2 regions of the Rhodococcus sp. MEB064 genome follow, and region 2 is predicted to be linked to the other one. Evidence: predicted binding sites of a transcription regulator. Region 2 holds the regulator's gene; the other holds the start of a gene.

Region 1 (11,592 bases), on a different contig from region 2:
GAACATCCCGCACGCGGATCGCATCATGGACGTCGTCATCCTCACCGCGGTGGCGTCGTGCCTGAACTCTGCGCTCTACACGGCGAGCCGCATGCTGTTCTCGCTGTCCGAGCGCGGCGATGCCCCGGCAGTGGTGCGCAAGGTCTCCGGTCGCGGCGTTCCGTACGTGTCCGTATTGGCGTCGACCGCACTGGGTTTCGTTGCCGTGGTGGGCAACTACGCGTTGCCGGAGAAGTTGTTTGGCTACCTGCTGGCGACCACGGGCGCCGTCGCCCTGTTCGTCTACCTGGCCATCGCGGCAAGCCAGCTCGTGTTGCGCCGCACCCTCGATCGCGAGAATCGACGGCCTCCGGTGCGCATGTGGCTGTACCCGTGGCTGACGTACCTCGCCATCGGCTTCATCGTGTTCGTCCTGGTGATGATGGTGATCATGCCGGAGCAGCGCACGGCGATAGGCCTGTCCGCAGTGCTGGCAGCCGTCACCGTCGTCGCCGGCATCCTGCGCCAGCGACGCGTGACCTCGCGGGAGGCAGTGCGCGTCTGAGTCGGATCGGTGGGCGTCGTCGCGGCCCCGCAGGGGGTGTGCACACCTGCAGCGTGAACTGCACACCATTTGCAGCCGGCGGTAGAGGGTGTGCGCTTTGCGGAGGGGGTGTGCGCTTTGCGGAGGGGTGGCCGGCGCCGGACTGCGCCGCACCGAACGTGTGCGTACACCTGCTGCGTGAACCGCACACCTGTTGCAGTCAGCTGTAGAGGGTGTGCGCTTCGGGGAGTGGGTGTGCACACCCTCTGCAACGCACCCGACGGCGAAGGGTGTGGGCTCCTGGCACCGCTGCGCACCCAAGTGCACACCTGCTGCGTGAACCGCACACCTGTTGCAGTCAGCGGTAGAGGGTGTGCGCTTCACCGAAACCGTGTGCACACCACCAGCAACACACCCGGCAACGCGGAGGCCCACGTCTCGGCATCGCTGAGCACTCACGGGCAAGGCGCACGCCATTGGCAGCGCACCCGGCGGCGACGGTGTGGCTCCGACATCCCTGCGCACCCACGGCAACCGAGTGCACACCCCCTCCGTCAACCGCACACCTGCCGCAGTCAGCGGTACAGGGTGTGCGCTCACCAGAAAGGGTGTTCACAACCCCTGCAGTGCGCCCGCGGCGGACACGTCCCGGCACCGCTGAGCACCCATGACAGAGGTGCGCACACCCCCACCATCAACCGCACACCCTCTGCAGTCAGCCGTACAGGGTGTGCGCTCACCAGAAAGGGTGTGCACACCCCCTGCAGCGCCCCTTACCGCGCCAACGACTCCAGCATCAAGTTCAGTTCTTCGACGACATCGTCGATCGGTTCGACACTCCGCAAGGTCCTGGCCAGGATTATGGCGCCCTCGAAGGCCGAGATGGACATCGATGCCAGCCTTCGGGCCCTGTCGGAGTCCACGCCCTCGCGTTCGAGGGCTGCCGTCATGGCGTCGATCCACCGGCCGAATATCGCGGCGGATCCTGTGCGCATCGCGTCGCTGTCGTCACCGCCGCCGAGGGTCGCTCCAGCTACCGGGCACCCGGCGATGTAGTCGCTGTCCACCAGTGTGGTCTTCCAGAAGTTGGCGAATCGGTGCAGAGCCACGACCGGACCGTCCACGGCGGAGTACTCGATGAACCCGGTGATCACGGAGCCCGCCGCGTCCAGCGCCTCGGTGAGAATCTGGGCGCGTCCGCCGGGGAAGTGATGGTAGACAGAGCCTCTGGGCGCTCCGCTCCGTTCGAGCACCGCGTCCACAGTCACCGATGCGCCCCTCTCACGGAGCAGTTCCACCGCGCTGGTGATCATCTTCTGCCGCGTCGACGTCCGTGCCATGTGGTGTGGGACCCCTCGATTACTCGTTTGTGCGTGCCGTCACATGTCGTTGACCGTTACTTCCCGACACGGCTAGCTTTCGTTCCACTTCTATGCCAGTTCGCATAACTCTACTCGGAGCGAGGGCCCATGGCACGTCATCACGCATCACTCGAACCTGTACGACTGGGACTGTCGGGACGAGGTCGCGCCGTGGCACTCCTCGTCATCTGCGCGGCAGAACTTCTCGTCGTGCTCGACAACACCATCGTCAACGTCGCGCTGCCGTCGATCGGCGTGCAACTGCAGACATCGATGAGCGGACTGCAGTGGGTGGTCGACGCGTACACGCTGACCTTCGCCGGCTTCCTCCTCGCACTCGGTCACCTCGGGGACCGCTACGGCCGTCGCCGCGTCATGATCATCGGCCTGCTGGGTGTCGCCGCACTGTCCATCGTCGGCGCGCTCTCGTCCGACCTCGGACAGGTCGTCGCAGCACGGGCCGTCATGGGCGTGTTCGCCGCTGCCGTTTTCCCTGCGACGTTGGCCATGATCATCACGATCTTCACCGATCCTCGTGAGAAAGCCCTTGCCATCGCCGCCTGGACCGCGATGGCCGGCTTCGCCATCGCCATCGGCCCGACAGCGGGAGGCTATCTGCTGGAGCACTTCTCGTGGCACTCGGTGTTCTGGATCAACGTCCCCGTCGCGCTGCTGGTGGCCGCCGCCGCACGTGCGTTCATCCCGGAATCACGCGCCGAACATGTCGGACGATTCGACACCATCGGGCTGATCTCGTCTCTCGTGGCCATCACCGCCCTGGTGTGGACCATCATCGAAGCTCCGCACCGCGGGTGGCTCTCGGCCTACTCCCTCGCGGGATACCTGCTGTCGGCCGTCGCGATCGCCGGATTCATCCTCTGGGAGAAGCGAACCGGCGCTCCCGTTCTCGATCTATCGCTGTTCTCGAACAGACGCTTCTCGCTCCCGGCCTTGTCCATCGCCGTCGGATACTTCTCGATGTTCGGGTTCCTGTTCATGATCACGCAGTACTTCCAGGGCGTCCGCGAATACTCGCCGCTCGAATTCGGTCTGCACTCGCTCCCGTTCGCCGTGGCCGTCGCCGTCGGTGCTCCCGTGGCGACTCTCATCGCCCAGCGCATCGGAACGACCGCCGTCATCGTCGTCGGCCTGATGATCGTCAGCGCCGGAATGTTCATCGCCGGACAGACCACGGTGGACACTCCGTACTTCGGTCCCGTGCTGCTCTCGATGGTGCTGATGGGCCTCGGACTCGCGATAGTCCAAGGACCGGCGACGGATTCGATCATGTCGGCCGTCGACCTCGACGGTGCGGGAGCGGGATCGGCCGTCAACGACACGACGCGCGAGATCGGCGGCACCCTCGGCGTGGCGGTTCTCGGTTCGATCGTGGCGTCGATCTACACGTCCCGTGTCTCTCCCTTGGTCGACGCGGTGCCGTCGACGCTGATGACGGACGGCGAGAAGGGTTTTGCTCGGGAAACCGTCATCGCCGTGATCGAGATGGCGAAACGGCCCACACCGTCGCTGTTCGAGCAGCAGAAGGCCGACCTGATACTTGCGATGAAGTCCGCGAGCCTCGAAGGATTCCAGTTCGCGTCGTACGTCACGGTGTCCGCGTGCCTGGCGTGCGCTGTGGCAGTGGCGATCTTCATGCCGTGGAAGCCCGCCGCCGACTCGGTTCTGGCCGCAGCGCGGGTTTCCCGGCGGTAAGGTCTGGCTCGACCCGTCGACAGTGCCGACCGCGGAAACGAGCCTCGTGAGATCACAGCGGATCAGCCCCGATCCCGCGCTGTCCTTCCTCGCGCTGACACCCAGGCCGGCGGAGCGCTCACGAGCGGTCATCGCCGTCAGCACGTTGATCGTCGGGGTGTGCGGATTGGTTCTCATGCCGTCCGACTACCTCCGTCCCGGCGGCGCGATACTCATCCTGATCTTCTCGCTCACCACCATCCCGGTGGCGCTGGGTTGGCTCACCGAGAAACGTCTGCCGCACTTCGAGACGGCGTACGTGATCTACGCGGACATCGGAGTCGTCGCCGTCATGGCGATGTTCCAGTCGGCCTTCCTGTCGATGCCGTCCATCGCCGTCCTGGTCCTGGTGTCCTTGTTCGCGGCGGCGTTCACCGGCACCAGGACCTTGGTCCTGCACGTGGCGTACTCCTTGTGCGTCCTGGGAGTGTTGACGGTTCTGTCCCTGCGGGACGGCACGGAGGTGTGGGTGACGCTCTCGCGCACCCTGGCACTGGGCAGCATGTTCGCGACGCCGTTCGCCATCCGCATGTATGTCGCCTTCCTCCGGCGACAGGTCGATGCGGCGCAACGCGATCCGCTGACGGGCCTGCTGACCCGACGCGGTCTCTACAACCGGATGTCGTCGATGTCGCAGAGCGCCCAGGGCTCGCACGGACCGTGGACGATGGCCGCCACCGTCGTAGATGTCGCGGATTTCGCCGACGTCGATCAGCGTTTCGGCCGCGACAGTTCCGTCGAGGTGCTCGTGGAGATCGCCGAGCGACTCGTCGATGCGTCGCCGACCGAGGCACTTCTGGCCCGGCTGTCCACGTCCGAGTTCCTGTGCGTACATCGCGCACGGAGCGAGGAGTCGGGCCGCGAGGAGAGCCGAGCACTCGGCGCCGCGCTCGAATCGACGACGTTGCGCAGCGCACCGGTCACCCTGACGACGGGATCGATCACCGAAGCCGTGGATCCACACGCGGACGCCGGGTCGACCTTGCACCGTCTGATGACCCGAGCGGAAGCCACGATGCATCGGCGTCATGCGGCGCGGCTGCAGGGTTCGACCGCCGATCAGTCCATCCACGACCGCATCTCGGCGCTGATCGCCGACGGCGGGCCGGACATCGTGTTCCAGCCGGTCTGTACCGCCGGCACCGGCGACGTCGTCGGATACGAGGCGTTGTCCCGCTTCCCCGACGGGCACGGATCTCCGCAGACGTGGTTCATCGACGCGAACACCGTCGGACTGCGGGTCGAGCTCGAGGTCTGCGCCATCGACGCCGCCATCACGGCGTCGGCACCCTTGCCCGACGGGGCGTTCGTCGCGGTCAATGCATCCGCCGACACGATTCTGTCCACCGACCTCGCCGGCAGTCTCGTCGACCACATGGTCCGCCGACAGTGGGTCGTCGAGGTCACCGAGCGTGACCGCATCGAGGACTACGACGGCATGGGCGTCGCGGTCGACATGCTCAGACGCGCAGGGGTTCTCATCTCCGTCGACGACGTCGGATCGGGATATTCGGGGCTCCGGCAGCTGGTCGAGCTGCGTCCGGACGTGGTCAAGCTCGACGCCTCGATCGTGCGCGGGATCGATTCCGACCCGATGCGCCGGGCGGCGGCGATCTCCGTCTCGACCTTCAGCCGTGAGATCGGCGCGATCTGCATCTTCGAGGGCGTGGAGACTCCCGAGGAACTGGCGACGGCCCGTGAGGTGGGCGCGGACATGGTGCAGGGATATCTGCTGGGCAGGCCGCTGCCCGCGGCATCGGCGCTGAGGACGACCACCCCGCCCATCCGCCGTTGATGACAACGATTATCATTAAGGCATGACCTCACGATCCCTGCTGCCCGTCACCGTCCTGTCCGGATTCCTCGGTGCGGGGAAGACGACCGTGATGGAGCACATCCTGGCGAACCGCGACGGTCTACGAGTCGCGGTGATCGTCAACGACATGAGTGAGATCAACATCGACGCGCGACTTCTCGACGGTTCCGTCACCGGTACGACCAGCGTTCACCGCACGGAGGAACGTCTCGTCGAACTCACCAACGGCTGCATCTGCTGCACGCTCAGAGAGGACCTGATCGAGGCTGTCGGCGAGTTGGCATCGGCAGGTGACATCGACTATCTGCTGATCGAATCGACGGGAGTATCCGAACCCATGCCCGTCGCCGCATCGTTCGACTGGACTTTCGACGGTGCCGACGGCGACTCCCCCGTCAGCCTCGGCACGCTGGCCAGGTTGGACACCATGGTGACCGTCGTCGACGCGTCGACCTTCCTGGCCGAGATCTCCCGAGGCGACACCCTCGACACTCGCGACCTCGACGTGGCCGACGGTGACGAACGATCGATCTCGGATCTGCTGGTCGACCAGGTCGAGTTCGCGGACATCGTTCTGTTGACGAAAACCGACCTCGTCTCCGAGGCGCTGGCGGGTGCCACCGAAGCTGCTGTGCGACGACTGAATCCGCGTGCCGACGTCGTCGTGACGACGCGTGGAGCGGTGGACCCCCTGCGCGTGCTGAACACGGGCCTCTACGACCCGGAGGCAGCCCTGCACGCACCGGGCTGGGACGACGAGATCGCCGGCACCCACCTTCCGGAGACGCAGGAGTTCGGGATCTCGAGCACCGTCTTCGTTTCCGATCGTCCCTTCCATCCGACCCGGCTCGCGTCCGCACTCGACGGACTACAGGGTGTGTTGCGCAGCAAGGGTTTCTGCTGGATCGCGAGCAGGCCGGACCGAGCGGCGGTGTGGTCACAGGCGGGACCGGCCCTGACGATCGACGGCGCACAGCCGTGGAGCGAGATCGACGTGCCGGCGGGCCAGGAGATCGTCGTCATCGGTATCCGGTTGCAGGACACGGACGTCGAGTCGATTCTCCGCGCGGCAGTTCTGACGGACGACGAAATAGCAGCGGGCCCGGACGCCTGGAGAGGCTATCCGGACCCGCTGCCCACGTGGACTGTCGATATGCACGCTCACGCGCTGTAGATCAGCTCAGTTCGAGCGCATCTCCGCCCTCGGAGACACCCACCACGACGGTGTCTCCGTCGACGATCGTGCCGGCGAGCAACAGCTTGGCCAGCTGATCGCCGATCGCCTGCTGGATCAATCGACGCAACGGACGTGCGCCGTACTGCGCGTCGTATCCGCGGACGGCCAGCCAGAACCGAGCGGACGGGGTGACGTCGAGTGTGAGCCTGCGTGTCGACAACCGACGCTGCAGCTGTTCGAGCTGGATGTCGACGATCGACTCCAACTGCTCCTCGCTCAGCGGGTCGAAGACCACGACATCGTCGAGCCTGTTGACGAATTCGGGCTTGAACGCGCTGCGCACCGCCGCCATCACGTGCTCCCTGTCGCCACCCGCACCGAGGTTCGAGGTGAGGATCAGGATCGTGTTGCGGAAGTCGACGGTCCGACCCTGACCGTCGGTCAGACGGCCTTCGTCGAGGACGGCGAGCAGAATGTCGAAGACGTCCGGGTGAGCCTTCTCGACCTCGTCGAACAGCACCACCGTGTAGGGGCGACGCCGCACCGCTTCGGTCAGCTGGCCACCGGCCTCGTACCCGACGTATCCCGGAGGAGCACCGACCAGACGGGCCACCGAGTGCTTCTCGCTGTACTCGCTCATGTCGATGCGGATCATCGCGCGCTCGTCGTCGAACAGGAAGTCCGCCAACGTCTTCGCGAGTTCCGTCTTGCCCACACCCGTCGGGCCCAGGAAGAGGAACGATCCGGTCGGACGGTTGGGGTCGGAGACGCCGGCACGAGCCCGGCGGACCGCATCGGACACTGCCTGCACGGCGTCGGCCTGGCCGACCACGCGCTTGCCCAGCTCGTCCTCCATGCGCAGGAGCTTGGCGGTCTCGCCTTCGAGCATGCGCCCGGCGGGGATGCCGGTCCATGCGGCGACGACGTCGGCGACGTCGTCCGGCCCGACCTCCTCCTTGAGCATCACGTCGCCTTGCGGGACGGTGGCCGCGGTCTTCTCCGCGAGCTCCTTCTCGAGCGAGGGAATGCGTCCGTATCGCAGTTCGGCGGCCTTGCCCAGATCACCGTCGCGCTCGGCGCGCTCGGACTCTCCGCGCAGAGACTCCAACTGCTCCTTGAGATCTCGGACGGAATCGATGGCGTTCTTCTCGTTCTGCCACCGTGTGCTGAGCTCGGCGAGCTTCTCCTTGCTGTCGGCCAGTTCTCCGCGCAGCTTCTCGAGGCGAGCCTTCGACGCGTCGTCGGTCTCCTTGGCCAGCGCCATCTCCTCGATCTCGAGCCGACGCACGACGCGTTCGATCTCGTCGATCTCGACAGGCCGCGAATCGATCTCCATGCGCAGACGCGACGCGGCCTCGTCCACGAGGTCGATCGCCTTGTCGGGCAGGAACCTCGACGTGATGTAGCGGTCGGACAACGTCGCGGCGGCGACCAACGCGGAGTCGGTGATGCGCACACCGTGGTGCACCTCGTACCGCTCCTTGAGTCCGCGGAGGATGCCGACGGCGTCGTCGACGGACGGCTCCCCGACCATCACCTGCTGGAACCGGCGCTCGAGGGCCGCGTCCTTCTCGATGTACTTCCGGTACTCGTCGAGAGTGGTCGCGCCGACGAGCCGCAGCTCACCGCGGGCGAGCATCGGCTTGATCATGTTGCCCGCATCCATCGCGGATTCACCGGTCGCGCCGGCGCCGACGATGGTGTGCAGCTCGTCGATGAACGTGATGACCTGTCCGGCCGAGTTCTTGATGTCGTCCAGGACGGCCTTGAGCCGCTCCTCGAACTCTCCGCGATACTTCGCGCCGGCGACCATCGATCCGAGGTCGAGGGACACGACGGTCTTTCCGCGCAGACTCTCCGGCACGTCGCCGGCGATGATGCGCTGGGCGAGGCCTTCGACGATGGCGGTCTTGCCGACGCCGGGTTCACCGATCAGCACCGGGTTGTTCTTGGTGCGACGGGACAGGACCTGCACGACGCGACGGATCTCGGTGTCGCGCCCGATGACCGGGTCGAGCTTGCCGCTGCGCGCGGCATCGGTCAGATCGGTCGAATACTTCTCGAGAGCCTGGTAGGTGCCCTCCGGATCGGGACTGGTCACACGCGCACTGCCGCGGACCGTGGTGAACGCATCGCGCAGTGCTGCGGACGTCGCGCCGTGGCCCTGCAGGATGCGGGCGACGTCGGAGTCACCCGTCGCGAGTCCGACCACCATGTGTTCGGTGGAGACGTACTCGTCGTCGAGTTCGGTGGCCAGATGCTGGGCCGCGGTGATGGCGGCCAGAGCCTCGCGCCCCAGTTGGGGTTGCGTGGTCGACCCGGTCGCCGACGGCATGCGGTCGACCAGGGACTGAGCGTCCTTGCGCACGACGGCGGGATCGACGCCGACAGCTTTCAGGAGGGGACCTGCGATGCCGTCGGTCTGGTCGAGCAGAGCGACGAGCAGATGAGCCGGCCGGATGTCCGGGTTTCCCGCTGCCGATGCTGATTGCAGTGCAGCGGTGAGCGCTGCCTGGGTCTTCGTTGTGGGTGTGAACGAGTCCACCGGTCACCTTCCTTCTGTCGTGCATGTCGAACCTGGTGTCGCCGGGATCAACCATACCGGACTTGAGTCTATTCCGCTCAAGTTAGTTGACGGTCCAACACGCAGGACAGCGGGAGGCTCGCCGCACGTCGGTGAGGACCAGTAGTCTCGAGGGCGAACCCCACCCGTCACTCGAACACGATGAAGGTGCCCATTGCTCGACGCACAGGCCCTCGCGCACGTGCGTGCCGGAGTAGCTGCCGTGCTGTCGGCGGACGACGGCGCCGAGTCCGTCGCCAAGGCCTTCTACGCGCGCCTCTTCGCCGAACATCCCGACTTCCGCGGCTACTTCCCGGCGGCGATGGACCAGCAGAGGCACCGCCTCGTCCGTGCCGTCGACTACGTGGTCACACACCTCGACGACAGCGAGTTCCTGCCGTTCCTACACCAGCTGGGTCGCGATCACCGCAAGCACGGACTCACCGGAGCGCACTTCCTCGCCGCCCGGAACGCGCTGGTGGAGGCGTTCCGCATCTCGGGTGACGAGTCGACGTGGACGTCGGACACGGACGATGCGTGGGCTCGCGTCGTGTCGATCATCTGCAATTCGATGGCCGTGGGCGCGGACACCGAGGACCTGCCGCCCTACTGGGGTGCCACCGTCGTCGAACATCATCGGCTTCTCGAGGATCTCGCCGTCGTCCGGTTGCAGACCGACGACGACATCCCGTTCGAGGCCGGCCAGTACCTCAGCGTCCAGATCCCGCAGCGGCCGCGCATGTGGCGATACCTGTCCCCCGCGATCGCGCCGAACGACTACCGCGGCATCGAGTTCCACGTCCGCCGGGTCTCCGCCGGGTGGGTCAGTCCCGCCATCGTGTCCGAGACGGTGGTCGGCGACCGATGGTTGCTCGGCCCACCCCTGGGCGGTCTCAGCCTGGACACCGCGCCCGGCAGCCCGGACGTGCTGATGGTCGCCGGGGGAACCGGGATCGCGCCGCTGCGTGCCCAGCTCATGGCGATGGCGATGCGCAGTCGCACTCCGCGGGTCCACCTGTTCGTCGGCGGCGAGTATCCGAGCGACCTCTACGACCTGGACACCCTGTGGGATCTGGCGCGGACCAACCCGTGGCTCACCGTCGTCCCCGTCGTCGAGCACCCGGAAGAGCCGTGGTGGCGTCCCGGCCCGGCGCGGGAGTTCCCGCCCGGCCTCAACCACACGATGGTGGGCAAGCTCGGTCAGGTGGTCACACGGTTCGGATCGTGGGCGGACCGGCAGATCCAGGTGTGCGGGTCACCGTCGATGGTCCGCACGACGCTGTACGCGCTGCGGCGGGTGGGAACCCCGATGCAGAACGTCCAGCACGATCCCCTGGGCTGAATCCGGGTCAGTGCGGATGCGCGTGTGCCAGTCGCCGTAGCGGCGGCACTGTCTGTGGCGGTTGCTTCCGGGGCGGCAGGACACCCAACAGTCGGGTCGTCGTCTCCGTCACCTCGGCGACCGCCGACTCGAACGCGGCACGGTTGGCATCCGAGACGGTCCGCAGCCCGCTGACCTTGCGCACGAACTGCCGGGCAGCCGCTTCGATCTCCTCGTCCGTCGCCGCGGGCTCGAGGCCGCGCAGCTCGGTGATGTTTCTGCACATGCCAGGCGAGCGTAGACCTGCAGCCAGACCCGGACAACGACCATCGGGTTTACGACGTACAGGTGTTTAGCTCGAATATTCTGACATTCCAAGCTTTACGCCGTTTTCGATCACCGTGAATTCATTCGTTCAACCGATTGCGCGGACATCCTGGAGTCCTTCGATCAGCGAACGCTCGGGAGCCGACAATCCGCCCCAGACGCCGTACGGTTCCCCCGCAGCCACCGCGTACTCGCGGCACCGCTGCATCACCGGGCATTGTTGGCAGACGCGCTTCGCCTGCTCCTCACGGGCCGTTCTCTTATGTCCCCGTTCACCTTCCGGATGGAAGAACACTGCGGAATCCATCCCGCGGCACAGTCCGTGCAGTTGCCACTCCCAGGTCGTGGCTATAGGTTCGGGTAACTCGACAGGCTTGGACATGACGCTCCTCGTTAGTTCGCCTCGTATGCGACGTCACGCTGTCAGTATTACATTACGAACAATCGTCCAAAAAGTTAATGCCGCATATTCGGGAGACACCTCCAGGACGTATCGACGAGTTACAGATAATCGCCGAACCCGCCGACATCGCCGGACCCCCGGGTGCACAACTGCTGAGCCTCGATCCCCGATGCGGCGCGACGGCCCGCTCTCCCTTAAGTTTGACCTCGTGAGAAGCCCTGGTTGTCGTCCCGCTCGCTGCCGTACAGGTCGCCGCCGTCACGGGTGTGCGCTGTGAGTGCAGTGGACCTCCCACTCGATCTCCGCCGCGCACTCGTCGGTGTCGCGCGGGTCCCGAGACTGCTGGTCG
Region 2 (11,592 bases):
GATGCTGCGGCCCGATCTGACCATCGGCTTCTTCCTGCACATCCCGTTCCCCCCGGTCGAGCTGTTCATGCAGATGCCGTGGCGCACAGAGATCGTCGAAGGCCTCCTGGGCGCGGACCTCATCGGATTCCACCTGCCGGGTGGAGCCCAGAACTTCCTGTACCTCTCCCGCCGCCTGGCCGGGCAACCCACCTCGCGCGGCACCGTCGGAGTGCGCTCCAAGCTCGGTCTCGTGCAGGTGGGCTTCCGCTCCGTACGCGTCGGCGCGTTCCCCATCTCCATCGATTCCGGTGACCTGGACGAGAAGTCGCGTCGAAAGCCGGTCCGGGACCGCGCCAAGGAGATGCGTAAGGAGCTGGGCAATCCGAAGACGATCATGCTCGGCGTCGACAGGCTCGACTACACCAAGGGCATCGACGTCCGCCTCGAAGCGTTCCTCGAGCTGCTGGCCGAGGAGCGCGTCGACCCCGAGGACGTCGTGATGATCCAGGTGGCCACACCGAGCCGCGAGCGCGTCGAGAGCTACAAGCAGATGCGCGGTGAGATCGAGAGCATGGTGGGGCGCATCAACGGCGAGTTCAGCCGCGTCGGGCACCCCGTCGTGCACTACATGCACCGGCCCATCCCCCGCGACGAACTGATCGCCTACTACGTGGCGGCCGACGTCATGCTGGTCACGCCGATCCGCGACGGCATGAACCTCGTCGCCAAAGAGTACGTGGCGTGCCGCAGCGACCTCGGCGGATCGCTGGTACTCAGTGAGTTCACGGGCGCCGCAGCTGAATTGCGGCAGGCCTACCAGTGCAACCCGCACGATCTGAACAGCGTCAAGGACGCCATGATCGCCGCCATCGAGCAGGACGCCGAGGCGGGCCGACGCAACATCCGGGCGATGCGTCGACAGGTTCTCGCCCACGACGTGGACCGGTGGGCGCGATCCTTCCTCGCCGCACTCGGCCGCACCGGCGAGGACGACACGAGCCAGATGATCACCAACCGGGACATCTGATGCACGGGAACCTGCGCTAGTGGCCGAAGCCCAAGTGGTGCAATGCCATCGGCTTCGACGCGATCTACTGGTGGTGCGACTCGTCGGCGATGTCGTGGATTTCGAACCGGGGCAGTCGGTGGCCGTGACGGTGCCGTCGTCGCCCCATCTGCCGCGGCGCTACTCCCCCGCGCTGCCACCGTCACGAGACGGCAAGTACGAGTTCCACATCCGTGCCATCCCGGCCGGGTGGGTCAGCGGCGTCATCGTCAACGACACGCGTGAAGGCGACATCTGGACGATCGACGACCCCGCGGGCGATCTACGGGTGGACGACACGGACGACGACATCGTCATGGTCGCCGGCGGAACGGGCCTGGCACCGATGCGAGCACTGCTGCTCGACCTGGCTCGCCGGCCCCGACCTCCCCGAGTGCACCTGTTCGTCGGGGGACGCTCGCCCCGTGACCTCTACGCCGCGGACATGCTGTCGCTGATCGCGCGAACCGCGGACTGGCTCACCGTCATTCCCGTCGTCGAGAAGATGACGGACCCGATGTACCGGGACGAATACTTCGATGCCGCCGAGACCCGTCGCCTGCAGACGGCACCCGACACCGGCTTCGGCGCCGGGGACTATCTGCAAGGGCGCGTCGGCGAAGTGGTCGCGCGACGAGGGCCGTACCTGTCGCAGCGGGTCCTGGTATGCGGGTCCCCCGCCATGTCCGCGTTCACCCTGCGAGCCCTGACAACGACAGGAACACCCGTGGCGAACATCCGCCACGGGTGATTGTCATTGCTGTCGTGGGTTTCTGGGCTTCCAGACCACCAGCGCGTTGCTCCGCACCGGAACCAGATCGCGTCGATACCCGGCGTGAACCTGCGCGAGTTCCGACGCCATCTCGGTGATGCGCGCCTGCAGCGCCTCCACCTGGTTGGTCAGCTCGATGATGCGCTTGATGCCGGCGAGGTTGACACCCTCGTCCTGCGAGAGACGTTGCACCTCACGCAGAAGCGCGACATCGCGCGGCGAGTACCGGCGGCCACCGCCCGTCGTACGGAACGGTGTCACCAGCCCCAGGCGGTCGTACGTGCGCAGCGTCTGGGCATGCATGCCGGCGAGTTCGGCCGCGACCGAGATGACGAAGATCCGTGCATCCGGGTCGGCGCCCGCATCACGCGGCTGCTGATCCGTGGGACGATCCTTCTCCCCGGCCATCAGGCACCGGGCCAACCGGATCGAGGATCGAAACCGCTCGCCTTCTCCGCCGCGGCGTACGTCTCCAACGCCTCCCGTGCAGCGTCGTCCAGCTCGGACGGCACCGCGACCTTGACGGTGACCAGCAGGTCACCCGTCGCCGTCTTCTTCGGTACGCCGCGCCCCTTGACCCGGAACGTGCGCCCGTCGACCGTGCCGGCCGGAACCTTCAGTCCCACACGGCCGTCGAGGGTCGGGACGGACAGGGTCGTTCCCAGCACCAGTTCGCTGTAGGCGACGGGGACGGTCAGCGTCAGATCGTCCGCCGTGCGGCCGAACACCGCGTCGGGCCGAACGTGGATGGTGACCAGCAGGTCTCCCGCGGCAGCGCCGCGAAGTCCCGCCTCGCCGCGACCCGCGACGCGTACCCGCTGCCCGTCGGTCACACCGGCCGGCACCCGCACCGTCACCGAGCGGGTGCGGTTCTGCACACCCGTGCCGCGGCAGTCCGCGCACGGATCGTCGATGATCGAGCCGGTACCGCGGCAGTCGTCGCACGGCTCGCTGAAGCCGAACGCACCCTGGTTGCGGCTGACCACACCGGCACCGTTGCACCGCGGGCAGACCCGCGGGCTGGTGCCCGGCTTAGCTCCACTGCCGTGGCACGTGGTGCACGACGACGGGCTCGTGATCGACAGGGGCACAGAGGTTCCCACTGCCGCATCACGGAAGTCGAGCGTCACCTCCGCGGCGAGGTCGCTGCCCCGACGCGGTCGCGACGACGATGCCTGCGTGCGGCCGGGGCCGCCGCCGCCGCGGTTGAACAGTCCTCCGAAGAGGTCGCCCAGATCCGCTCCTCCGTTGGCGCCTCCGAAGAGGTCACCCACGTCGAAACCACCGGACGTTCCGCCGCCACCGAAGTTGGTTCCGCCGCCGGGCGAGAACCCACCCCGGCCGAAACCACCACTGGCGAACAGCGATCGAGCTTCGTCGTACTCCTTGCGCTTCGCAGTGTCGGAGAGAACCGCGTTGGCCTCACTGACCGCCTTGAAGCGCTCCTCCGCCTTCGCATCCCCCGGATTGGAGTCCGGATGGTTGTCGCGCGCGAGCTTGCGGTACGCCTTCTTGATCTCGTCCTGCGTCGCGGAGGAGGAGACACCCAGCTCCTTGTAGAAGTCCTTCTCGATCCACTCCCGTTGGCTCACCGGTTGCCTCCTCCTTCCACGTCACTCACTGCCGAGAACTATGCCTGGTCGGACGCCGCATCGGCGCCTGATCCGTCGACGACGGCAACCATGGCGGTGCGCAACACTCGGTCGCGCGCCGTGTAACCCCTGCGGAAGACACTGCCGACCACAGGATTCGAACCATCACCCTCGTGCTGCACAGCCTCGTGCAGAGCGGGGTCGAACGCGTCGCCCTCGGCGCCGAAACCGACGACGCCCTGAGCGGTGATGACGGATTCGAGCTTGTCCGCCACCGACTTCAGCGGCCCCTTCTCGAGGTCACCGTGCTGACGCGCCCGGTCCAGATCGTCGAGCACACCGAGCAACTCGGCCAACACCGACGCCTTGGCATTGTCTATGTCCACCTGCTTGTCCCGTGCGACGCGTCGCCGATAATTGGCGAACTCCGCACTCAGACGTTGCAGGTCGGCCGTGAGCTCCGCCTTCTCGTCCTTCTCCGGCGCGGCGTCGGCCTCGGGGCTCTCGGCTTCGAGAACCTCAGGCTCGCCGGACTCTGCGTCTACCGGGTCCGAATCTCCGCCGGGCTGGGGCGCCGTGGCGGAACCCGCGAGGGATTCCTCCACGGCGGGATCCACGTCCGGAACGCCGTTCCCGGTGTCGTCAGCACTCACTTCTTGTCCGTGTCGACCGGCTCGTCCACGACCTCGGCGTCGACGACATCGTCGCTACCGTCGGTCGGGGCGGCGCCGTCGGCACCTGCTCCGTCGGCTGCTGCCGACTCGTACAGTGCCTGACCCAGAGCCTGCGACTCCGTGCTCAGCTTCTCCACCGCTGCCTTGATGGCGGCGATGTCCGTGCCGTTCAGAGCGGTGCGAGCCTCGGCGATGGCCGACTCGACCTTCTCCTTGGTCTCCGCAGGAACCTTGTCCTCGTTGTCCTTGACGAACTTCTCCGTCTGGTACACGAGCGACTCGGCCTGGTTGCGGGTCTCGGCCTCCTCGCGACGGGTCTTGTCCTCCTCGGCGTGAGCCTCGGCGTCCTTGACCATGCGCTCGATCTCCTCCTTGGAGAGGCCGGAGCCCTCCTGGATCTTGATCGTGTTCTCCTTGCCGGTGCCCTTGTCCTTCGCCGTCACGTGCACGATGCCGTTGGCGTCGATGTCGAACGTGACCTCGATCTGGGGAACACCGCGCGGTGCGGGCGGCAGCTCCGTCAGCTCGAACGAGCCGAGAAGCTTGTTGTGCGAGGCGATCTCGCGCTCACCCTGGAAGACCTGGATCTGCACCGACGGCTGATTGTCGTCCGCCGTGGTGAAGGTCTCGGACCGCTTGGTCGGGATGGTGGTGTTGCGCTCGATGAGCTTGGTCATCACGCCACCCTTGGTCTCGATGCCGAGGGACAGCGGCGTGACGTCGAGGAGCAGAACGTCCTTGACCTCACCCTTGAGCACACCGGCCTGCAGTGCGGCGCCGACGGCCACGACCTCGTCCGGGTTGACGCCCTTGTTGGGCTCGCGTCCACCGGAGAGCTCCTTGACCAGCTCGGACACTGCCGGCATACGGGTGGAGCCACCGACGAGCACGACGTGGTCGATGTCCTTGACCGCGATACCCGAGTCCTTGACCACGGCCTGGAACGGCGCACGAGTGCGGTCGAGCAGGTCGGAGGTGATCTTCTGGAACTCGGAACGGCTGAGCTGCTCGTCGAGGAACAGCGGGTTCTTGTCGCCGTCCACGGTGATGTACGGCAGGTTGATCGAGGTGCTCTGGCTCGAGGACAGTTCGATCTTGGCCTTCTCCGCTGCCTCACGCAGGCGCTGGAGAGCCATCTTGTCCTTGGTCAGATCGATACCGTTCTGAGCCTTGAACTTGTCGACGAGCCACGTGACGATGCGCTCGTCCCAGTCGTCGCCACCGAGGTGGTTGTCACCGGACGTGGCGCGGACCTCGACGACACCGTCGCCGATCTCGAGCAGGGACACGTCGAACGTGCCGCCACCGAGGTCGAACACGAGGATGGTCTGTTCCTTCTCGCCCTTGTCCAGGCCGTACGCCAGCGCAGCCGCGGTGGGCTCGTTGACGATGCGCAGGACGTTGAGGCCGGCGATCTGGCCGGCTTCCTTCGTGGCCTGACGCTGTGCGTCCTCGAAGTACGCGGGAACGGTGATGACGGCGTCCGTGATCTCCTCGCCCAGGTACGCCTCGGCGTCACGCTTGAGCTTCATCAGAGTGCGGGCGCTGATCTCCTGCGACGTGTACTTCTTGTCGTCGATGGCGACAGTCCAGTCCGTACCGATATGGCGCTTGACCGAGCGAATCGTCCGGTCGACGTTCGTGACGGCCTGGTTCTTCGCGGACTGACCGACGAGGACCTCACCGTTCTTGGCGAACGCGACGATGGACGGGGTGGTGCGTGCACCCTCGGAGTTGGCCACCACGACCGGTTCGCCGCCCTCGAGGACTGACACGACCGAGTTGGTGGTCCCGAGGTCGATTCCGACGGCACGAGCCATTTGTAACCTCCTGATAGATGCTGCAGATGTTTCGAAAGGCGTCTGCCTGAGCGAACTGGACTCAAGTTTGCCTTCCGGATCCTCGACCCGTCAAGTTGTACTTGAGTGACCCACGCTCAATGGCAGTCGTACGGCTCAACGGAGGGGTGCGCGAGTTTGTTCCCGTGGCGTCCGGGCGTGCTCGAGCGTCCACGAGTCGACCGATTCCCCGACGATGACAACGAGTTGTGGACACTGAGGCACGGTGGGTGCATCTGGTTGCACCCGATCGCACGCTTTTCTACCGAACGGCAGATTCCGGCGCGATTGTGTGCAGAAACGTGCACGAGCGTCCAGAAGTCGACCGGATCGACGGGATCCCGTCGACGACAGCCAGTTGTGGACACTCAGGCACGGCCGACACGTGCACTTCGCCCGAGCGCCCCGGCAGTTAGGGTCCACGGCATGTCCCTGACGGCCCGAGGTCTCACCCGCACGTTCGGACGCCACACAGCGGTCGCCCACGCCGACGTCACGCTGACTCCCGGCAGGGTGACCGGGCTGGTCGGACCCAACGGCGCCGGCAAGACGACACTGCTGCTCATGCTCGCCGGCCTCCTGGCTCCCGACTCCGGAACCCTCCAGTTGGACGGGTCGCCGGTCGAGACGGTCGCACTTCGGCGGGCCGTGGGGTGGATGCCGGACGTGTTCGGCACCTGGGACAGCCTGACCGCGTCGGAGATCCTGTCGACGTTCGGACGGTTGCACGGACTGTCGTCGCAGGACGCTCGTGCCCGCGCCGCCGAACTGCTGCAGCAGGTCCATCTCGACGACCGCGCCGACCGACCTGCCCACGAGTTGTCCCGCGGTCAGAAGCAGAGGCTCGGCTTCGCACGCGCACTGGTGCACAGTCCACGACTACTTCTGCTCGACGAGCCGGCGTCCGGCATGGATCCGCGCTCGCGAGTCGAACTGCGTGACGAGATCCGACGCCTCGCCGACGGAGGATGCGCCGTACTGGTGTCGTCCCACATCCTCACCGAGTTGTCCGAGATGGTCGACGACGTGATCGTCATGACCGACGGCCGCACGCGGGACTCCGCGCCGCCGGTCGAGCGTTCGTGGCGTGTGCGGGAAGCCGGTCGTCCCGCGTCCTCGGCGACGATCCTGCACTTCCCCGACGAGGAGGCCGCTGCGCAGCATCTGCGCACCCTGGTGGAGTCGGGCGCGCAGGTCGCCGAGTTCGCTCGGGTGGACTCGCAGCTCGAGGACACCTACCTCGCACTCGACGCGGACAGGACCTGACATGGCGGCACGGATGAGTAGCTGGTGGTCGGTGGTCGGCGTGCTGATCGGCCTCGAACTCCGGCAGCGACTGCGCACCACCCGGTGGCGCATCACCCTGGCCGTCACGTTCACGGTCATCTCGCTGGCCGTGTTCGGGTCGATGTACCTGGCACTGTCGGTGGACGAAGCCGATGCGAACTACGACGGCTGGGCGCGCAACCTCTACGCGGTGGTGCTGGGAGTCGAGCTGTTCCTCGGCGTGGTACTCGCCCCCACCCTCACTGCGACCTCGATCAACGGTGACCGCAAGGACGCGACGCTCGCTGTGGTGCAGGCGACGCCGATCAGCCACTGGCAGTTGGCCGTCGGCAAGCTTCTCGGGTCGTGGGTGTCCTGCCTCGCGCTCGTCGCCGTGGCGTCGCCGTACCTGGTGTGGGGCATCGTCGCCGCTCCGTACGGCGTGGGCATATCCGTGCTGGGCGTGATCGTTCTCTGCCTGATCTTCCTGTGCTACTGCGGGATCGGGCTGGGGTACTCCGCGCTGACCGCTCGGCCGGCAGGTTCGGCCGTCCTGACGCAGGCCACCGTGTTCTTCCTCGTCCTGGGCCTCCCGGCGCTGTTCGGCCTGCTCTATACGACGACTGCCGAGGACCACGTCGTGGTCGAAGCCGACTACACGTACGCCGACGACGCCACGTACGACTCCTTCCCGGAGTGCCGCGACGTGACCGCCGTCCGCAGCTACAACCACACCGAGCGGATCTGGTGGTTGCTGGCACCCAACCCGTTCCTCATGCTCCCGGATGTAGTGGCGGCGCACGACAACCCGAGCGTCCGAGTCTGGCCGACGGACCAGCGTCCACCCGACCCCAGTGTGGCGAGGCCAGTAGCGGAACTGTTGTCGACGGCGAGAACCGGGCCCTATGTCGCGGAGCCGACCTGCGCGGAGTCCATGTCTACCTACAGCTCGGACGGATCGATCACCGGCTTCTACCAGAAGCAGGTCGCCTTCGAGTCTGCGGACGTGGGACGAAGTTGGTACCTCGGGTTGGCCGTCAACGTCATCCTGGGAGCTTTGGGACTCACGGTCGCCGCGCGCCGACTTCGCGTTCCCGCCCGCACCCTGCCGAGGGGCGTGCGGATCGCCTGAGGCGCTCAGCTCAGCCGTCCGCCCCCGTCGACGTGGAGGGTGGTTCCGGTGACGAAGCCGTTGGTGAGTGCGAGAAGTACTGCAGCCGAGACGTCGTCGAGTCGGCCCACTCGCCGAGCGGGGTTCTTCGCGGCGGTGGCCTCGAACATCGCCTGCTTGTCGTCGCCCATCCCGTCCCAGGCGCCCGAGTCGACGATGCCCGGCGAGACGGCGTTCACGCGCAGTGGCGCGAGTTCCACCGCAAGGGCCTCCGCGAGGACAGCGACAGCACCGTTGGTGGTGGCCATGACAGCGAGGCCCGGCGCCGGCTTCCATGCGGCGACACCGGAGAAGAAGACGAACGAGCCGCCCTCACGCAGCACGGGCGCGAAGTGTTTGGCCAGCAGGATCGGGCCGATCACCTTGGCAGCGAAGGCGCCCTCGACGGCGGCACGATCGAGCCCTGTGACCGGTCCGTTGGCGTGGTTCGCCGCGAGCGACACGACGTGATCGAGAGGTGCGAGTGTCGTGACGGCGTCGGCGATGGAGGACTCGTCGTCGAGGTCGAGGTGCACCGCCGAGGCGCCCGAACCCAGTTCGGCGACCGTGTCGGCGAGCGATTCGGGTCGCCGTCCCCCGAGCACGACCTCGGCACCGGCCGCGATGGCGTCCTCGGCGATGCGACGCGCGATGCCCGACGAGCCGCCGACGAGCAGGATCCGGGTGTTCTGCAAGGTGCTCATGTCGTGTGTCCCTTCCGCAGCCCCGTCTCTCGCGGCCACGGAAGGTTCAGCGCACCGGGCCCGCAGCATCATCCCGTCGCGCTATCGATTGTTCCGCGCCTTGCCATCAACGAAAGCTATGGCAGGAGCAAGGCGGCATAATCGACCAGCATGACGTTCGACGAGGTGGCCGACGAGCTGTACGGGCTGGACCCGTCCGATTTCGTCGCCGCGCGCACCGACCGGCAGAAGCAGGCGCGTTCCGACGGCGACAAGGCCCTGGCCAAGCAGATCGGTGCGCTGCGCAAACCGACGATCGTCGGGTGGGTGCTGAATGTGACGGTGCGCGACGCGGACGACGATGTCGCAGATCTTCTCGACCTCGGGGAAGCCTTACGGGAAGCGCAGCAACATCTTTCGGGCGCCACCCTCCGCACGCTGACGAAGCAGCGGCAGCGCGCCGTGCGTGCGCTGGTGAACCGGGCCGCAGAGATCGCGGAGGATCGCGGTCACCCGATCGGCGAGGACGTCGTCCGCGAGGTCACCCAGAGCTTGAATGCGGCGCTGTCCGATGCGGACATCGCCGACGAGGTGCGGCGCGGCCGGATGTTGGGGGCCGCCGAGTACAGCGGCTTCGGCCCGATGGGGCTGGTGTCCGTCGACTCCGAACCCGCGAAAGAACCCGAACCCACGAAAGAACCGGAACCCGAACCCGACGACACCGCCGAACGGGAGAAGGAAGAGCAGCGAGCCCGCGCACAGGCGGAGCTGGACGACGCCGAGGCAGCGCTGCAGGACGCGACCGACGCCCTGGACAAGGCCGACCATCGCGTCGCCGAGCTGAAGGAGTCGGTCGACGCCCTCACCGAGCAACTCGAGAAGGCACGCGAGGACCTGGAGGCGGCGCAGGACGCGCGTTCCGAGGCGGCGTCGGAGAAGGACGCCTCGACCGCGAGGGTCCGGAACGCGACGAAGCGCCTCGATCGACTGTGATCGAGGCGCTTCGGCGGTGACTGGTCAGGCGCAGTTGCCCGCTGTGGGGACGTCGCGGAACCGTGCGTCGAGCCAGTTGGTGCCCGCGCCCAGTCCGATGAAGTCGGGCAAAACGTGGCCGAGCGCGAGTCCGGGGAGGAAGAACGGCAGCTGCTGAGTGTTCAGCTGGACGTTCGAGCCCTTCCCACACCAGGTGGCGGCCAGGTCGACGGCCTGGCCGTGCGGAACGATGTCGTCGCCCGTCCCGGTGTCGATGTAGACCGGCGTGGTGGGCGTGCGGTTACCGATCTTGTTCTCGGCCAGAACTGTCTGCGCCTCGGGAATCCGCTTGAGGTAGTCCGACAGTGACTCGCCGGTGGTGATCCACTCGTTGGTGCGGTGGAAGCCCACGGTGAGTGCACTTTCCACGACGCACTGATTCTCGAGTGCCGCCAGCGCAGCCTTGCCGGCCGGGTTGGTCGACGCGTCGATGATCGGGCCCAACTCGGGATTGGACCGGCGCAGACCGTTGAGGGTGTAGCCGATGACACCGGTGAGGATGGTGCCGTCGACCTGTGCCAGCGTCGCTGCCAGATCGGCAACGGGCGCACCGGCGTAGGTGCCCTTGATGTCCAGCTCCGGTGCGTACTCGGGAGCGAGCTCCACGGCTGCAGCCACGGCGCCGCCGCCCTGGGAGTAACCCCAGAGGCCCACCGGGGAGTCGGGTCCGACCTTGGTGTTGCCCAGCTGCTGCGCGGCGCGGGCCGCGTCGAGCACCGCGTGCGCTTCTGCGGCGCGGTTGACGTAGGTGTGCGCGCCCGGCGTGCCCAGTCCGTCGTAGTCGGTGATGACGACGCCGTAGCCGCGGGCCAGCAACGCGTAGGTGGAGAGCAGCTCGTACTCGACCATGAGTCCGAGCACCGGGGTGTAGGTGAGGACGTTGTTCAGCTGGTGCGACGGCGCGCACTGGTCACCCTGACCGTGCGTGCCGGGGGCGATGACGACCACGGGCCGGGGTCCCGGGCCCGTCCACTCGGCGAACGGATCGATGTAGGTGCCGGTCACCGCGACCGGAGCATCGTTCGCGTCCTGCGAGCGGTACATCAACCGCGTCGCACTGCCGGGGATCCCGCCCTGCGGCAGGGGCAGCGACAACGCCAGGTTGGACGGCCCGGTACGGATGAGGTCGCCGTCGTTGCCTGCCGGGAGGGGGCTGGGCGGGGTGTAGAAACCGGAGGCGGGGCCCGGAGGCTCCGCCATGGCGGTGGGCGTGCCGGCTCCGAGGAGTCCGACACACAGGGCGAGGCCGAGGCCCGCGATACGTGACTTACGCACTGACGTTGCATCCCATCGAGAACGGGGTCGACGGCAATGAGAGCGCCCACCCGGCGGAACAGATAGATGTGACCGTAAGTGATGCGCACCACTGAACGAAACCGCGTCCGGGGCCGTCACAGCATTCTGGGCCGCATCCATCCGACACACCCGGACCCTTGTGGTCGAGCACGATCGGCAACGGACCAATCGGACGCACTAGCCTTGGCGTATGAGTGATCCGGAAGATGCGGGCGTACCGACTCCACCCAAGCCGCCCAGGCCGTCCGTACGGGTCACCCCG

Evidence for each region. The regulator HspR, encoded in region 2, represses chaperone genes until heat shock. The targets are predictions, from matches to a motif close to ANNTGAGTNNNNNNNACTCANNT.
Region 1: clpB (ATP-dependent chaperone ClpB) is a predicted target of HspR. The motif match lies at 9,235-9,257, and genes of this name have one in related genera.

The regions. Positions count from the first base shown of each region.
Region 1 covers NZ_JXQS01000016.1:47,509-59,100, forward strand. Annotated here, with positions in the region: gene RU01_RS08880 (amino acid permease) at 1-544, shown strand, start outside; gene RU01_RS08885 (TetR/AcrR family transcriptional regulator) at 1,297-1,863, opposite strand; gene RU01_RS08890 (MFS transporter) at 1,993-3,597, shown strand; gene RU01_RS08895 (EAL domain-containing protein) at 3,644-5,431, shown strand; gene RU01_RS08900 (GTP-binding protein) at 5,454-6,626, shown strand; gene clpB (ATP-dependent chaperone ClpB) at 6,628-9,174, opposite strand; gene RU01_RS08910 (globin domain-containing protein) at 9,368-10,534, shown strand; gene RU01_RS08915 (DUF2277 domain-containing protein) at 10,542-10,799, opposite strand; gene RU01_RS22440 (WhiB family transcriptional regulator) at 10,929-11,222, opposite strand; gene otsB (trehalose-phosphatase) at 11,517-11,592, shown strand, end outside.
Region 2 covers NZ_JXQS01000018.1:14,412-26,003, reverse strand. Annotated here, with positions in the region: gene RU01_RS09500 (trehalose-6-phosphate synthase) at 1-1,009, shown strand, start outside; gene RU01_RS09495 (FAD-binding oxidoreductase) at 1,080-1,778, shown strand; gene RU01_RS09490 (heat shock protein transcriptional repressor HspR) at 1,782-2,207, opposite strand; gene dnaJ (molecular chaperone DnaJ) at 2,207-3,391, opposite strand; gene grpE (nucleotide exchange factor GrpE) at 3,430-3,996, opposite strand; gene dnaK (molecular chaperone DnaK) at 4,041-5,885, opposite strand; gene RU01_RS09470 (ABC transporter ATP-binding protein) at 6,330-7,169, shown strand; gene RU01_RS09465 (ABC transporter permease) at 7,171-8,301, shown strand; gene RU01_RS09460 (SDR family oxidoreductase) at 8,307-9,023, opposite strand; gene RU01_RS09455 (hypothetical protein) at 9,174-9,995, shown strand; gene RU01_RS09450 (lipase family protein) at 10,020-11,234, opposite strand; gene RU01_RS09445 (hypothetical protein) at 11,521-11,592, shown strand, end outside.